Regions from separate parts of the Duganella sp. GW821-FHT07G03 genome, predicted to be linked through region 2. Evidence: predicted binding sites of a transcription regulator. Region 2 holds the regulator's gene; the other holds the start of a gene.

Region 1 (8,484 bases), on a different contig from region 2:
GCAAGGCCGCAACTGTGGTGTCGAACACACAGTACATTGTCGGCGTAGAAATGTTGTTGGCGTCCCAGGCTTTGACGATGACAGAAAACCTGCTGCCCGGTTTTGTGCTCGGCAAAGGCACGCAGGCGGCCTACGAATCGGTGCGCGCGCAGATCCCGGCCTGCCTCGATGGCGACCGCTGGCTGCACAACGACCTTGAAGTGGCGCGCTCCTTCATCGTGACAGGCTCGGTGCGCAAGGCCGTGGTGTCGAAAATCGGCGAATTCGTTTAGGAGGGTTGGAACGGGGCTACGCCGCATCCAAATGCGGCGCGCCCCGGCTGTTATAGGTGATAACAGATAGCAGGTATGCCACCGAAGCAATTTCACGCGGTGGCCCCTGAGATAAGGTCTAGTCGATTGTTCCCATGTTTAATCGGCGGATGACCAATAAGCAGTTAAAAATAGAACACGGAGACGTTATGTTAATTTTAGAAAAATTCTTCAAGCTGAAAGAGAATGGGACCGATGTGCGCACCGAACTGGTGGCGGGTCTGACCACATTCCTGACGATGGCTTACATCATCTTCGTCAACCCCTCCATTCTCGGTGACGCCGGCATGCCCAAGGGCGCCGTGTTCGTCGCCACCTGTATCGCGGCGGCGCTGGGCTGTTTGATTATGGGCCTGTACGCAAACTATCCGATTGCCATGGCGCCGGGCATGGGCTTGAACGCCTACTTCGCCTATGTCGTGGTCAAGGGCATGGGCATGCCTTGGGAGATGGCGTTGGGCGCGGTCTTCATTTCCGGCTGCCTGTTCCTGTTTGTCAGCGTCTTCAAATTGCGGGAGATGATCGTCAACGGCATTCCGCATTCGATCCGCACCGCCATCACCGTTGGCATCGGCTTGTTCCTGGGACTGATCTCGCTGAAAAGCGCCGGCATCGTCGTCAGCAGCCCGGAGACGCTGGTGCGCGTGGGCGACCTGCACAAGGCGCCCACCTTGCTGGCCATCGTCGGCTTCTTCATCATCGTTGCGCTGGATCGCCTGAAGGTCAAGGGCGCGATCCTGATCGGCATCCTAGTGGTGACGGTGCTGAGCTTCTTCGTCGCCGGGAATACGTTCAACGGCATCGTGGATATGCCGCCATCGCTGGCGCCAACCCTGTTCAAGCTGGATTTGATGGGCGCGATTTCGGTCGGCCTGCTGAACGTGGTGCTGGTGTTCTTCCTGGTCGAACTGTTCGACGCCACCGGCACGCTGATGGGCGTGGCCAACCGCGCCGGCCTGCTGGTCAACGGCAAGATGGAGCGCCTGAACAAGGCACTGCTGGCCGACAGCTGCGCCATCGTCACCGGTTCGCTGCTGGGCACTTCCAGCACTACCGCTTACATCGAAAGCGCAGCCGGCGTGCAAGCGGGCGGCCGCACCGGCCTGACCGCTGTCGCCGTCGGCGTGCTGTTCCTGGCTTGCCTGTTCATCTCACCGCTGGCCGGCGTGGTGCCTAGCTACGCCACGGCGCCTGCGCTGCTCTACGTCTCCTGCCTCATGCTGCGCGAACTGGTCGACATCGACTGGTCCGACACCACCGAAAGCGTGCCAGCCGCCATCGCGGCGCTGACCATGCCGTTCACGTACTCGATCGCACTTGGCGTGGCGTTCGGCTTCATCTCCTATGCGGTGCTGAAGCTGTTGACCGGCCGTGTGCGCGAAGTGCGTCCAGTGATCTGGGCGATCGCTTGCGTGTTCACCTTCAAGTTCGTCTACCTCGGCGCAGGCTGAGGAACTAACCCCAACGACTGCCTCCTCTCCGGCGCGCCCTGACGGCGCCGGCGGGGACAGTCACGTCCTAAAATATGGAAAACTAAAATGAAAACGAGACAAATTCCACAGCTGGCATGCATCGCCTTTTTGAGCCTGGCCGGTTCGGTTCACGCCGCCGACTGGAGCGACACGTCCGTCAGCTGGCGCTACGGCAACGACTATCGCGAGCCGTTCAATCCGAACGACATCTCCAAGAACATCCTGGCGCTGACCCACGTCAGCGGCTACAAGTACGGCACCAATTACTTCAACGCCGACTTCCTGATGTCGGACAAAAACGACCCGGCCTCGCTGACGCAGAAGTCCGGCGCCAACGAAGCCTACATCCTGTACCGCAACACGGTCGACCTGAGCAAGGTGACCGGCACCGAATACAAATTCGGTCCGGTGCGCGGCCTGGGCATCACCGCCGGTTTCGACCTCAACACCAAGAACGACGTGGGTTACAACTCGCGCAAGCGCATGTTCGTACTGGGACCGACTTTTATGTGGAACGTGCCGGCCGGGCACTTCAACACCAGCCTGCTGCTGCTCAACGAGAGCAACGCGCCGAGCGGCGCCTTCCCGCCGATCTCCACCGTCACTGGTCGCTATACCTACAAGACGCATGCGATGCTGTCGTCGGACTGGGGCATCCCGCTGGGTTCGCTGTGGGCCTTCGAGGGCTATGCGAACTTTATCGCGTCCAAGGGCAAGGACGAAGTGGGCAACGATACCGGCGCCGAGACCAATATCGACATGCAGCTGATGTTTGACGCAGGCGCGGCGATGGGCCATGCGAAGAACACCTTCCGTGTCGGCGTCGAGTACCAGTACTGGCGCAACAAGTTCGGCAACACCTCGGCCACCACCGGCGGCCAGGGTTATGTGGCGAAGACGCCGATGATACGGGCCGAGTACCACTTCTAAGCGGTACCGGCCGGACAAGCGAAGGGTCGCCACGGGCGGCCCTTTTTTTCAGTGTCGGCTGCGCTTACAGTGCGGCGCCGGCGCGCGCAGGCCTGTCGTGGCGCAGCCGTGGCGGCAGCGCTTGGAACCGAATTTGCTTCTTCTGGTGCGCAGCAACCACAACCAGGAGACAAGCATGAAACATTTCCCAACGAAGTTATTTTCTTTGAAGCGCGGCGCTGTCCATGGCGCTTTCCTCATGACGCTGGCCGGTATCGGCTTGGCCGGCATGGCCCAGGCGGCGCCAATCCACGTGAGCGACGGCCTGTTCGGCCCGGCAGAATGGACGGTGTCGGCGGCAAACGGCGCGCCGGCCCGCCCCACCGTGAGTTCGGCCAGCTTCAATGTCGGTGCGCCGGGCGGCACGCGTTTTTATGTGGAGCAATCGACCAACGGCGCGCCGGGTTCGACGCTCGGACACACGCTTAATTTGATGTACGACCTGGGCAGCTTTACGTCCGGCGCGCCGAGCGGGCAGTTCATGGATGTGTTTTTCCAGAACGGCAGCACGGACTATGTCGTCCATATCAGCGACAGCGGTATCCAGTCGTTTGAAAAAAGCCACGATGTGCGATCGCCGGTCGATGCTGCGGGTGGTTTCGATCTGAGTTCGCCAGTCTGGTCCGCGCTTGATGCCGACGATCTGGCGCTGGCCAAGTTCCACGCAGGTGCAAGCTTCGGTTCCAGTCCGAACTACGCGGCGCCGCACTTCATAGTCGAATTCGACTTGTCGGTCGATACCACCGGAAGCGGCACACCGTTGGCGCCGTTGCCGCCGGACGGGCTATATAGCCCATCGCCATCGTTCTGGTCCGGCTCGTTCGGCGGGGCGGGGCGCCGCACTATCGTGGTCGGCTCGGCCGTTTTCAGCCTCAATGGCGATGGCACGACGGTGGTGAATCCAGTGCTGGGGCCAGGCGGTCTGCCTGTGCTGCAAGCGATACCGGAGCCGGGCACATTGCTGCTGCTGGGCGCCGGCATGCTCGGCCTGATCGGCGCAAGCCGTCGCCGTTGGTGATGTTGGGGAAGCCGGCGACCCGTTCGCCGGCTCAGGGCAGAGGGTCAGTTCCGGCATTGTGCCAAATGTGCTGCAGGAAGCACTGGCAATGAAGGCAGACGGGAGGTTGACTTGGCTCACTGTTGAGCGAGGTCAGCCTAAATTGGATTAACGAAGCCAGGGGCAGAGATGACACGTCCACTCCGCTTAGAGTTTTCCGGCGCACCTATCATGTGACCTCCCGTGGTGATCATCGCGAGGCAATCTATCGCGATGACATCGACCGCCATTGAAGCGAGTTAGCCATCAACTTATTTTGGGCGATGAGGCTTTCGTGGACCGCCAACGTAGTAAATCAGGCGATAAGCCTTTGCCAGGGGTTTCTAAAGCGCATAGGCGTGCGCTAGCTTCCTCTTTGGAAGAATACCGGCGTCGATTTCCTGACAGGGATGAGGCAATAGCGAATGCGTACTTTTCCACGATGTTCACAATGGAACGGATCGGTGACTTCTTCAGTGTCTCATTGAGAACCGTGAATCGGGCGGTTAAAAAAATTGACGGTAAGCTTTGAAATGGCACGATGCCGGAACTGACCCCACCGGCTCTGCCCCCACCAGCTCAGGCGGCGGCCTGCATGGGGTCCGCCAGCATGTAGCGGTTCTTGCCGTGCCGCTTGGCGAGATACAGCGCTTCGTCGGCACGCTTATAGCTGACCGACGGGTCGCTGTCCCGGTCGAATTCCGCGATGCCGATGCTGACCGTGCGCGGGGGATGCGTTGCCGCGCGCACGCCGTCCAGCAGCGCGGCGGCAAAGTCCATTACGTCCGTTGCCTCGCCATGGAACAAGACGCCGAATTCCTCGCCGCCGAGACGGCCGCACAGCTGACCCGCGCCCAGCTTGCCGATGACCTGCGCCGTGTGGATCAGCACCTCATCGCCGGCATCATGGCCCAGCGTATCGTTGATCTTCTTGAAGTCGTCGATGTCTATCATCAGGAAAAACAGCGGCAGAGGCGAGGGCAGCATTTGCATGCGGCCTACTTCCAGCGTGAATTTACGGCGATTGTTCAAGCCCGTGACCAAGTCCTTGAAAGCCATTTCCGCCAGTTCCCGCCGCGCGCGGTGGCTGCGCACCCGCAGGTTCAGGAAATAGGCGTGCAAATAGATCGCCATGGCAAAGCTGCTGCCCATGACCAGCAGCGCAAGATTGAACGTGAGCTGCCCCGGCTGCGCGGGGAAATTGCCTACCGTGAGTATCAACCACACGGCGACGGCGGCGCCGATGTAATTGATCATGCCGCCGAAGATGGGGGCGGCCGACAGCGTCAGCACGGTGCCAACCGGCAGCACCCAAAACGTCGGGTCCGGACAGTAGGTCATCAACAGGCGGAAGGCAAACGCGGTGGCGCTGGTGCCGATGATGCCGGAAACGACCAGCGCCTTGACGGAGCGGGCGCCCAGCGAGATGGCAAGGCTGAGTAGCATGCCGGGCACGCCCAACAACAGGCTGGTGTGCAGCGACTGTCCGCCGGCGGCCAGCAAGACGGCGGCCGTCAGCCAGCTCACCAGTCCGACGCTTTGCGAAATGATGGCGACCGGCCGTAGTTCGGAGTAGAACTGCTGCTGCTCGTCGGTGTCGCCGCCGTAGTAGGAATAGGGGAGTAGGTTGCGCATGCAGTCTCAGGGCCGGCCCGTTTGGGGGCTCGAGTATACTTGCTGTTTGCCCACATCCCAGTTAATTTGGGAAATGTGGGCAAATTTCAGCATTACATGCGTGGTTCGCCGGTGCCGGCGTTGACGGCGATGGTCTGGCCGGGGGCTGTGCTCATCTGCACGCGGTGTTGCTGGCCGCGATAGTTATACGTCACGTCCCAGTATTCGGGCGTCGGGTTGCTGACGTTTTCGCAGCGGCGCACGTCGCGGGCATAGCTTTGCGAGTTGCTGTTGTTGGCCATGTTGTTGCCGATGGCCGCGCCGGCTACTGCGCCGCCGGCTGTGGCGACGTCGCGTCCCGTGCCGCCGCCCACCTGGTGACCCAGGATGCCGCCGATCAGCGCGCCGGCGATGACGCCGCCGACGTTGGTGCCGCTGCGGGCCGGTTCAGTCACTTGCTGGCGTTCGACCCAGCAGCGTTGCTCCGGCGTACCCACCACGGCGCGCACCGAGGTGATCGGTACGTCGATCACGCGCTCGCGTGGACGGCGGCGGTATTCATAGGTCGGTTGCGGCAGCGGCGCCGGTGCTTCGTTGTCATAGCGGTCGCGACGGCCTAGCGGACGCACCGACGAGATCCGGTCGTTCATGCCCATGCCGCTCAGCGACTCGTAGCTGCCGCGGCGCAGCACCATGCAGTTGCCGCCGAAGTTGGCGTCGTCGCAGACTTCCCATTGGCCGCGTTCGACTACCACCGACGAGGCGCGGTCGTTGAAACCGGTGCGCGAGAAGTCGTTGACTGGGCGGTCGGCGGTGAAGGTGCGGCCGCGCCAGCCGTCATGTTCGTAAAACGTGATTTGCGCCATGGCTTGCGACGTCAAAGTCAGCGCGGCGAGCGCGATGGCGAGTTTGAGGGGCTGGTTCATGTTCATCCTTTTATAGTTGTTCGAGCACCTGCACAATGCGCCGCTTCCGGCGGCCTATCTGTGCGGTCGACAACATAGCCGGATCACGGTTCGACCGAATGCGCGCGTTTCAGGCAGCGCAGCACGAAGGTGGAGCGGCTGTGGCGCAGGCCGGGCAGTTTGTATAGCTTGCGGCGCAGGAATTCCTCGTAGCCGGCCGTGCCGGCCACCGCCACCTTGATCAGGTAATCGTATTCGCCGGTCAGCAGGTAGGCTTCCATCACTTCCGGCAGGTCGGCCAGCGCCTGGCCGAATTTCTCGAAGATGTCGTCGTCGTGGCGGTCCAGTGTGACTTCGATGATGACGGTGTCCGGGTAGCCCAGCGCCTGTTGGCTGAGCAGCGCCGTGTATCCCTCGATCAGGCCGCCTTCCTCGAGGGCGCGCACGCGGTTCCAGCACGGCGTGGTGGACAGGCCGACTTTTTCGGCCAGCTTGGTGTTGCTCAGGCGGCCATCACGGCGCAGTTCGCGCAAAATACGGCGGTCCAGTTCGTCGATTTCCATGTTGCAGGTCCGTAAAAGATGATTATTCCTCCGATTTTACATTGAATGGGATGATCTTCTTCAATTGACTGGGTATCGAGCAAAACAAGGAAGCCTATTTTGCCGGCTCCCGGATATTCTGGTTGCATGAATACCACACAAAAAAGTTACCGATTTTATATCGATCCGGACGACCCCATCGCCACGCTGGAAGCGGTGCTGGCCATCGTGCGCCGCCTGGGACTGGAGTTGCGCAGTCTGCGCACCACCACGCATCCGCAGGGCGTCGACGTGCAGATACGGCTGGCGGCCGAGGAGGAAGACCCGCTGACGTTGTGCCGCATGCGGCTCAACAACGTGGTTGGCATCCTGGCGGTGCGGGAGATGCCGACGCTGGTGGCATCCCCGGAACGGCTGGCGGCTAGCCGCGCCTAGGCCGTCAGGTAGGCGTACTTGAACAGGAACAGCGCGGCGATCACCCACACCACCGGCTTGACCTGGCGGGCCTGGCCGGTCAGCAGCTTCAGTCCGGCGTAGGTGATGAAGCCAAAGGCGATGCCGTGGGCGATGGAATAGGTGAACGGGATCACCAGCGCGGTGATGGCGGCCGGCACGCTCTCGGTGGTGTCGCTCCAGTCGACATCGACCAGGTCGCGCAGCATCAGGCAGGCGACGAACAACAAGGCCGGCGCGGTGGCGTAGGCCGGCACCACGCCGGCGATCGGCGCGAAGAACAAGGCCGCCAGGAACATCAGCGCCACCACCAGCGCCGTCAGGCCGGTGCGTCCGCCCGCCTGCACGCCGGCCGCGCTTTCCAGATAGGCCGTGGTGCTGGAGGTGCCGAGCATGGAGCCGGCGACAATCGCGCAGCTGTCGGCCAGCAGCGCCTTGTTCAGGCGTTTCATTTTGCCGTCGACCAGCAGGCCGCCGCGGCTGGCAACGCCCATCAGCGTGCCGGTGGCGTCGAACAGTTCAACCAGGAAGAACACCAGCACCACGTTGAACAAGCCCATCGAGGCGGCGCCCTTCAGGTCGAACTGGAACAGCGTCGGCGCCAGCGATGGCGGCAGCGACATGAAGCCATGGAAGGTATTGCCGCCGAAGAAAAAGCTCATGATGGTTACCACCACGATGCCGATCAGCAGCGCGCCCGGCACCCGCAGGCGGTCCAGCGTGACGATCAGCAGGAAGCCGAAGACCGCCATGATGGTCTGCGGCTTGTGCATATCGCCCACGCGCACCAGCGTCTCGGGGCTGGCGACCACCAGGCCGGCGCTCTTCATCGCGATCAGCGCCAGGAACAAGCCCAGGCCCACCGTGATGGCCACCCGCAGCGAATGCGGTATGCCGTTGACGATCAATTCACGCACCTTGAACACGCTCACCAGGATGAACAGGCAGCCCGAAATGAACACCGCGCCCAGCGCCGATTGCCACGGCACGCCCATGCCCAGCACAACGGCGTAGGCGAAGTAGGCGTTCAAGCCCATGCCCGGCGCCATGCCGATCGGATAGTTGGCGTACAGGCCCATGATGATGGTGCCCAGCGCGGCCGCCAGGCAGGTGGCGACGAACACGGCGTCCTTCGGCACGCCGGCGTCGCCCAGGATGGCCGGGTTGACGAAGATGATGTAG
Region 2 (8,484 bases):
CCACATCCGGGAACAGGCCGATGTTCACTTCCGGCATGGCCATCTTGGTCCGCTCGGTGACGATGCGCACGCGGCAATCAGGACCGCCCTGCGCCACGCCCATGCCGCCGCCCATGACCACGCCGTCCATCAGCGCGACGTAGGGCTTGGGATAAAAATGGATCAGGTGGTTGAGCGCGTATTCCTCGGTGAAGAAATCCTCCACCAACGCGCTGCCGCCCTGCGGCGTGGCGCGGCCGGCGTCGTAGAAGAAGCGGATGTCGCCGCCGGCGCAGAAGGCCTTTTCGCTGCTGCTGCGGATGACCACGGCGGCCACGCCGCTGTCGTCGCGCCACGCCATCAGCGCCGCCGTGATATCGCGCACCATCGCCAGCGACAAAGAGTTCAAGGCCTTGGGCCGGTCCAGCGTGATGAAGCCGGTTCCGTTGCTGACGCTGGTGTGGACGTATTCGCTCATGGAGTCTCTAGGGTCGTGGTGAAAACCCTATTTTACTGCGGGCGCAAAAAAGGGCGCCTCTGCGCCCTTAGTTGGATGGTGCCGGGGCCGTTGTTATAGGGCGGCGGCAGCGGGTTCGTAGCTATCCGGGAGATGCTTGATCGCATCGTGGCCGTGCTCTTGGACCTTGGCTTTGTACTTCATGACCTGCCGATCCAGCTTGTCGATCAAGGTATCGATGGCGGCGTACAGGTCTTGCGACAGGCTTTCCACGTAGACGGTCTTGCCCGACATGCGCAGGTTGATTTCAGCCTTCTGGCGTTTCTCTTTCTCTTTGAGGTTATCTACAGTCAGGATGACAGCAATATCAATCACTTGATCAAAGTGGCGGGTGACGCGTTCCAGCTTGTTCTGCACGTATTCACGGATGGCCGAGGTCACTTCGAGATGATGTCCACTGATGGTGAGATTCATACACACTCCTAAAGATAATGTCGCTTCTTACGGTTAGTGCGGAGCCCATTACCGCCGGGCGCGCAGGAACCAAGTAACTACAAAGATTTACGGAGACTGACTGGCGGGATCTTCAACGCTTCGCGATATTTGGCAACAGTGCGTCGCGCAATCACCATGCCTTGTTCTCCCAGCATGTCCGCAATCTTACTGTCGGATAAAGGATTTTTCGGGTCTTCTGCTCCTGTCAATTGCACGATGAGTGCACGTATCGCCGTCGAACTTGCTTCCCCCCCCGCTTCGGTGGCGACATGGCTACCAAAGAAATATTTCAACTCAAACATGCCATGCGGGGTCAGCATATATTTTTGAGTTGTTACACGAGAAATAGTGCTCTCGTGTAGACCCAGTGTATCAGCAATTTCACGAAGCACAAGGGGGCGCATGGCAACCGCGCCATGGGAGAAAAAGTTCTTTTGTCGTTCTACTATCGCTTGTGCAACGCGCAAAATCGTGTCGAAACGCTGGCGCATATTCTTGATCAGCCACTTCGCTTCCTGCAGCTGCGCGCCCATCGCGCCCTCGCCTTTTCCCTGCTTGAGCAGGTTGGCGTACATGGCGTTCACGCGCAGGCGCGGCATGACGTCGTTGTTCAGGCTCACTTGCCAGCCGTTGCGCGCTTTTTTGACGATCACGTCCGGCACCACGTAGTCCGACACGTCCGACGCGAACGCCGAACCCGGATGCGGATTGCACTGGCGGATGACGGTTTGTGCTTCGCGCAAATCTTCGTCGTCGCACAGCAGCGCCTTCTTCAGTTTGTTGAAATCGCGCTGGGCAAACCAGGTCAAATGATTTTCAACAATCGCCAGCGCCATGCGCCGCGTGACCATCGGAATCGCCGGCAGACGCTTGATCTGCAGCGCCAGGCATTCGGACGCGTTGCGCGCGCCCACGCCCATCGGATCGAAGCTTTGCAGCATCGACAAGGCGGTCTGCAATTCGTCGAGCTCCAGTTCCAGTTCTTCCGGCAGGCGGGCCAGGATTTCTTCCAGCGATTCCTCGAGGTAGCCGTTTTCGTCCAGCGCGTCGATGATCAGCTCGACCAGCGCGCGGTCGCGCATCTCCAGCACCGTCACCCGCATCTGCTCCATCAGGTGTTCGCGCAAGGTGCAGTGGCTGGCCTCCAGTTGCGGCCGCGAGTCCTCGTCGTCGGGCGCCTTGCTGCGGCCGGCGTCGCTCCAGTCGACATCGGCGTCGCTGCTGGTGCTTTCGGTGTCGGCGGCCGGGCCGTCGTAGTTGTCGGCGTCGGCGGCCGGCGCCTCCTGGGCGTTGGGCGGGCCCTCGGGCGGCGCGTCGCCGACCGGGGCTTGTTGGCTGATGGCGCCGTCCGACAGCAGCCGCAGCGAGCGGTCCAGCGGGTCGTCGAGGCGCTCCAGCAGCGGATTATCGGTCAGCAGCTGTTCCAGTTCCTGGTGCAGCTCCAGCGTCGACAACTGCAGCAGCCGGATCGACTGCTGCAACTGAGGTGTCAGCGCGAGGTGCTGCGACGTGCGCAGTTGCAAAGACTGTTTCATGGGTTTTACATGCGGAAGTGTTCACCCAGATACACGCGACGCACCGATTCGTTGGCGATGATGTCGTCTGGCCGGCCTGAAGCCAATACCGTGCCCTGGTTGATGATATATGCGCGGTCGCAGATGCCCAGCGTCTCGCGCACATTGTGATCGGTAATGAGGACGCCGATGCCGCGTTCCTTGAGGAAGCGCACGATGCGCTGGATCTCAATCACGGCGATCGGGTCGACCCCGGCGAATGGTTCGTCGAGCAGCACGAAGCGCGGGTTGGTCGCCAGTGCGCGCGCGATCTCCACGCGGCGGCGCTCGCCGCCCGACAGCGACAGCGCCTGGTTCTCGCGCAGTTTTTCGATTTGCAAATCGGCCAGCAGGGTATTGAGCCGTTCATCAATGGCAGCCTTGGATAAAGGCTTGCCGTCCACTTTCTGGATTTCGAGGACGGCGCGGATATTTTCTTCCACCGTCAGCTTGCGGAACACCGACGCTTCCTGCGGCAGGTAGGACAAGCCGAGCGAGGCGCGGCGGTGGATAGGCAGCGAGGAGATATCGGTGCCGCTGATATCGATGCTGCCGGCGTCCGACGGCACCAGGCCGACGATCATGTAGAACGAGGTGGTCTTGCCGGCGCCGTTGGGGCCGAGCAGGCCCACCACTTCGCCGCATTCGACTTGCAGGGACACGTCATGCACGACCTGGCGCTTGCCATAGGTCTTTTGCAGGCCGCGCACGATCAGGGTGCTACCGCAGGATGGTTCCATGCTTACTTCTCCGTGGCCGGCGGCGTCGATGCGGCCGGTGCGGGTGCCGCCGGCGCGGCCGGACGGATGGTCGGCTGGATCACCATGGTGCCGCGGCCGGCGCCCGGCTTGCTGACGCCGGAGACGTTGTTCTTGACGTCGAAATGTTCGGTGCGGCTGTCGTAGGAAATGAACTCGCTGTTGACTTCGCTGGTCATGCGCGGGCCTTCCAGCTGGCGCACCCTGGCTTTCGAGAACAGCTTGACCAGGTCGGTCTTGTCGCTGTATTCGATGCGCTCGGCTTCACCCTCGATCCACTGGTCGCCGGCGCCGTCGCGCTTCTGGCGGAAGGTCGACAGCGTGCCCGGCGTGCTGGTCAGCACGACGAAGTTATAGCCTTCGGGATCGGTGGTCACCACCGCCTTCGGCGACTTCATCAGCAAGGTGCCGCGCGTCAGCACGACATTGCCGATCAGCGTCTTGATTTGCTTGACGTCGTCGATTTGCAGGTCGTCGTAATCGATCTTGGTCGGCTTGTTGGCATCGGCTTTTTCCGCGTGGGCCACACCGGCCGCCATCAACAACATCGCCGCCGAGAGTATCAGTTTCTTCATCGTCATTCCATTCATCATCATTGTTTCCTCAATGGCCGGCGCGCGGCGGCATCGTCAGTTGTCCGCGTCCGCCCAGCTGCACTGCGCGGGTGGCGTTATTGGCCTTCATGCCGACGCCATTGGCGCTGGCGTTGCCCATTTCCAGCGCCACCGGGCTGGCGGTTTCCATGCGTTCTTCGTCCGGGTAGACGGTCAGCGCCGGCGTGGTCATGCGCATCGCCTGCGCTTGCGGCCCGGCCGGACGCACCACGCTCACATTACCGTTGAGCTTGACGCGCGTATTGCCCTGGTCGACATGGGCGGTGTCGGCATTGATATTCATCGGCGGCTGGTCGCCGGACAGGCTGTGCACAGTCGGCTTGTCGATGTCGGAGGCATCGTCGACCGGCCGGTGGGTCAGCTTGTCGCCGGAGATGATGTAGGCCGGCTGGCCGGCCTTGTTCATGCGCACCATGCTGAAGCGGTCGATGATGTAGTCCGGCTCATTGCGATGCTGGTCCACCTGCGCATCCTGGCCGGCCTGGTTGACCACCTGCACCAGCCAGAAGCTGCCGACGGCGACAAACACGCCGACCATCATGATGACGGTAAGCTGCCAGCGATGGGCTGTTTTTTTACGCATGCTCGATCCTCGTCAAACCAGGAACTGCGCCATCACGCGCTCGTACGTACCCTGCGCGTGCATCAGCAGCTCGCACACTTCGCGCACCGCGCCGCGGCCGCCGGCGGCCACCGTGGTGTGGTGGGCGCGCTCCAGCACTTCGGCGCGGCCGTTCGGCACGGCGACGGCGAAACCGACGCGCGTCAGGATCGGCAGGTCGACCACGTCGTCGCCGATGAAGCCGACCTGGTCGGCGGTGAGGCCGGTCTTTTCCAGCAGCGCCTTGAACGGCGTCAGCTTGTCGTGGCCGCCCTGGTGCAGGTGGACGATGCCGAGGTCGGCCGCGCGCTTGATCACCTGCGGCGAGGTGCGCGCGCTGATGATGGCGGTCTGCACGCCGGACTCCTGCAGCAGCTTGATGCCCAGGCCGTCGTGCACATTGAAGGTCTTCAGCGCTTCGCCGTCGGCGCCGTAGTGCAGGCTGCCGTCGGTCAGCACGCCGTCGACGTCGAAGATCATCAGCTTGACGCGCGCGGCGCGTTCCACATAAGTCAGATCGGCCATCAGATCACCTTGGCACGGGTCAGGTCGTGGATGTGCAGCGCGCCGACCAGCTTGCCGTCGGCGTCGGTCACCAGCATCTGGTTGATGCGGAACTGTTCCATCACGGCCACGGCGTCGACCGCCAGTTTTTCCGGCGAGATGCTGCGCGGGTTGGCGTGCATCACGTCGCGGATCACCACCTTGGTGAAGTCCTGGACCTTCTCGATCATGCGGCGCAGGTCGCCGTCGGTGAACACGCCGATCGGCTTGTCGTCGGCGTCGACCACGGCGGTCATGCCCATGCCCTTGTGCGTGATTTCCAGCAGCGCGTCGGTCAGCTTGACATCGGCGGTCACGCGCGGCACGGCGTCGCCGCTGCGCATGACGTCGCGCACATGGGTCAGCAGGCGGCGGCCCAGCGCGCCGCCCGGATGGGAGCGGGCGAAGTCTTCTTCCTTGAAGCCGCGCAGGTCCAGCAGCGCGACGGCGATGGCGTCGCCCAGCGCCAGCGTGACGGTGGTCGAGGTGGTCGGCGCCAGGTTCATCGGGCAGGCTTCCTTGGCCACGGCCACGTTCAGGTGGACGTCGGCGATCCCGGCCAGGCTGGAGCCGGGCTTGCCGGTCATGGCGATGACCTTGCTGCCCATGCGCTTGACCACCGGCAGGATGGTCATCAGCTCGGCGCTTTCGCCGGAGTAGGAAATGGCGATGAAGGCATCGTCGGCGGTGACCATGCCGAGGTCGCCGTGGGCCGCTTCGGCCGGGTGCACGAACAAGGCCGGGGTGCCGGTCGAGGCCAGCGTGGCGGCGATCTTGCGGCCGATATGGCCGGACTTGCCGATGCCGGACACGACGACGCGGCCCTTGCAGTTCAGCAGCAATTCGATGGCCTGCACCACGCTGTCGTCGGCGTCCATGCGGGCGTTCAGGGCCGCGATCGCCTCTGCTTCGTTCTGCAGGGTGTCGCGGGCCAGCCGCAACGCATGCGCGGCCATATTTGCGTCAAAAGCTTTCAGCATTGTTTTTTCATGGGTTACACTCATGCCCAAGTATAGCCGAATTGAGAAAGCAAAAAACTTGCCAGTTACAACATAACGGCCCGCACCGGCCCACAAACAACGAAATAATATTTTCTGGCGATGTTGATATGACGTTTTCACCTTTGGAATTAACCTTGTTGTTGCTGGGCAGCGCGGTGCTGGGCGTCGTCGCTTTCCGCATGATGCATTTGCCGCCCATGCTGGGCTACCTGGCGGTCGGCATCCTGATCGGCCCCCACGCGCTGGGCCTGGCCGAGTCGAGCGAAGCGTTCCACTCGCTGGCCGAATTCGGCGTGGTGTTCCTGATGTTCTCCATCGGCCTGGAGTTCTCCCTGCCCAAACTGATGGCCATGCGCGGCATCGTGTTCGGGCTGGGCATGGCGCAGGTGGTGCTGACCATCGTCGCCACCATGCTGTTCGGCTGGGCCCTCGCCACCCAACTGCCCGCGGGCATCCACATCGGCTGGCAAGCCTCGTTCGCGCTGGGCGGCGCGCTGGCCATGTCCTCGACCGCCATCGTGTCAAAAATGCTGACCGAGCGGCTGGAGCTGGAGAGCGAGCACGGCCGCAAGATCATCGGCATCCTGCTGTTCCAGGATCTGGCCGTGGTGCCGCTGCTGATCCTGATTCCTTCGCTGGGCCAGCGGCCGGACGCGCTGGTCGAGACCCTGGCCTGGGCCGGCGTCAAGGCCGTGATCGTGCTGGCGCTGTTGCTGTTCTTCGGCCAGAAGCTGGTGCGCGGCTGGTTCACCATCGTGGTCAAGCGGCGCTCGCAGGAGCTGTTCATGCTGAACCTGCTGTTGATCACCCTGGGCGCGGCCTGGATCACCGAGCGCGCCGGCCTGTCGCTCGCGCTGGGCGCCTTCGTGGCCGGCATGCTGATTTCCGAGACCGAATACAAGCACCAGGTGGAAGAGGACATCAAGCCCTTCCGCGACGTGCTGCTGGGACTGTTCTTCATCACCATCGGCATGCTGCTCAATGTGCAGATGGTGCTGGCGCACTGGTGGCTGGTGCTGGTGCTGCTGGCCGGGCCGGTGCTGCTCAAGTTCGCGCTGATCGCCGGCCTGGCCAAGCTGTTCGGCGCCTCGGACGGCGTGTCGATGCGCACCGGCCTGGCGCTGGCACAGGCGGGCGAGTTCGGCTTCGTGCTGCTGAACCTGGCGGGCGGCAGCCACCTGATGGACCCGTTCATCATCCAGGTGGTGCTGGCGTCGATGGTGCTGTCGATGCTGGTGGCGCCGTTCATCATCTCCAAGTCGGACCAGATCGTGATGAAGGTGTCGAGCAACGAGTGGATGATGCAATCGCTGGCGCTGACCAAGATCGCCAGCCGCACCATGTCGACCAACAAGCACGTGATCGTGTGCGGCTTCGGCCGCAGCGGCCAGAGCCTGGCGACCTTGCTGGGCGAAGAGCATATCGACTACCACGCGCTGGACCTGGACCCGGAGCGGGTGCAGGAAGCGCAGAGCGCCGGCCGCCACGTGTCCTACGGCGACGCCGCGCGGCGCGAAAGCCTGGTGGCGGCCGGCATCTACCGCGCCAGCGCGGTGGTGATCACCTACGCCAGCACGGCGTCGGCGCTGAAAGTGCTGCATCTGGTGCACGAGCTGGCGCCGGCCTTGCCGGTGATCGTGCGCTCCCACGACGACACCGACCTCGACCGGCTAAAAGCGGCCGGCGCGGCGGAAGTGGTGCCGGAGCTGATGGAGGGCAGCCTGATGCTGGCCTCGCACGCGCTGGTGATGCTGGGCGTGCCCTTGCGGCGCGTGGTGCACCGGGTGCAGACGGCGCGCGAAGAACGCTACGCCTCGTTGCGCGGCTACTTCCACGGCGCCAGCGACGCCGGCGAGGAGGCCGACCTGGAGCGGCTGCATTCGGTCACGCTGAGCGGCAGCGCGGTCAGCGTGGGCAAGTCCTTGGGCGAGACCGACGTGGCCGGCGCGGGCGCCGTCGTGAGCAGCATCCGGCGCGGCAAGGGCCGGCTGGAAGTGGCGCCCGAACTGGTGCTGGAAGCGGGCGACGTGGTGGTGTTGCGCGGCACAGCCGAAGCCGTCAACCGCGCCGAGCAGCGCCTGTTGCGCTAACCCCGGGGTTCTGGATCGCGGCTGATTACGCGGTTGCGGCCGGTTTCCTTGGCGACGTACAGCAAGGTGTCGGCGTGCGCCACCCAGGCGCGCGCGACGGCCGCCGGGTCGCCTTCGGCTTCGCCCGGATTCAAACAGGCCACGCCGATCGATACCGTCACCGACAACTGCAATTCCTGCGATAAGGCGATCATGCTGCCGGCCACGCTGGCGCGGATGCGCTCGGCGACGAAGGCGGCGCTGTCGAGGTTGGCGTCGATCAGCAGCACGACGAATTCCTCGCCGCCGAAACGCGCCAGCGCGTCCGACGTGCGCAGCTCGTTCTTGATGCGGGTCGCCACTTCGCGCAGCACGTCGTCGCCGCCGCCGTGGCCGACGGTGTCGTTGACGCGC

What was found. The regulator sigma-54, encoded in region 2, starts transcription at its own class of promoters, with help from an activator protein. The targets are predictions, from matches to a motif close to TGGCANGNAANCTGCTTT.
Region 1: AC07OK_RS06830 (PEP-CTERM sorting domain-containing protein) is a predicted target of sigma-54. The motif match lies at 2,836-2,853, and genes of this name have one in related genera.

What each region holds. Positions count from the first base shown of each region.
Region 1 is NZ_JBWKQE010000003.1:263,147-271,630, reverse strand. Features, by position in the region: gene AC07OK_RS06845 (HAL/PAL/TAL family ammonia-lyase) at 1-272, shown strand, start outside; gene AC07OK_RS06840 (NCS2 family permease) at 461-1,762, shown strand; gene AC07OK_RS06835 (outer envelope protein) at 1,850-2,713, shown strand; gene AC07OK_RS06830 (PEP-CTERM sorting domain-containing protein) at 2,889-3,770, shown strand; gene AC07OK_RS06825 (GGDEF domain-containing protein) at 4,368-5,423, opposite strand; gene AC07OK_RS06820 (beta/gamma crystallin-related protein) at 5,516-6,328, opposite strand; gene AC07OK_RS06815 (Lrp/AsnC family transcriptional regulator) at 6,412-6,870, opposite strand; gene AC07OK_RS06810 (hypothetical protein) at 6,997-7,284, shown strand; gene AC07OK_RS06805 (NCS2 family permease) at 7,281-8,484, opposite strand, start outside.
Region 2 is NZ_JBWKQE010000019.1:58,884-67,367, reverse strand. Features, by position in the region: gene AC07OK_RS21915 (enoyl-CoA hydratase/isomerase family protein) at 1-457, opposite strand, end outside; gene hpf (ribosome hibernation-promoting factor, HPF/YfiA family) at 551-910, opposite strand; gene AC07OK_RS21905 (RNA polymerase factor sigma-54) at 988-2,466, opposite strand; gene lptB (LPS export ABC transporter ATP-binding protein) at 2,472-3,224, opposite strand; gene lptA (lipopolysaccharide transport periplasmic protein LptA) at 3,227-3,817, opposite strand; gene lptC (LPS export ABC transporter periplasmic protein LptC) at 3,846-4,439, opposite strand; gene AC07OK_RS21885 (KdsC family phosphatase) at 4,452-4,982, opposite strand; gene AC07OK_RS21880 (KpsF/GutQ family sugar-phosphate isomerase) at 4,982-5,980, opposite strand; gene AC07OK_RS21875 (monovalent cation:proton antiporter family protein) at 6,109-8,091, shown strand; gene AC07OK_RS21870 (GGDEF domain-containing protein) at 8,088-8,484, opposite strand, start outside.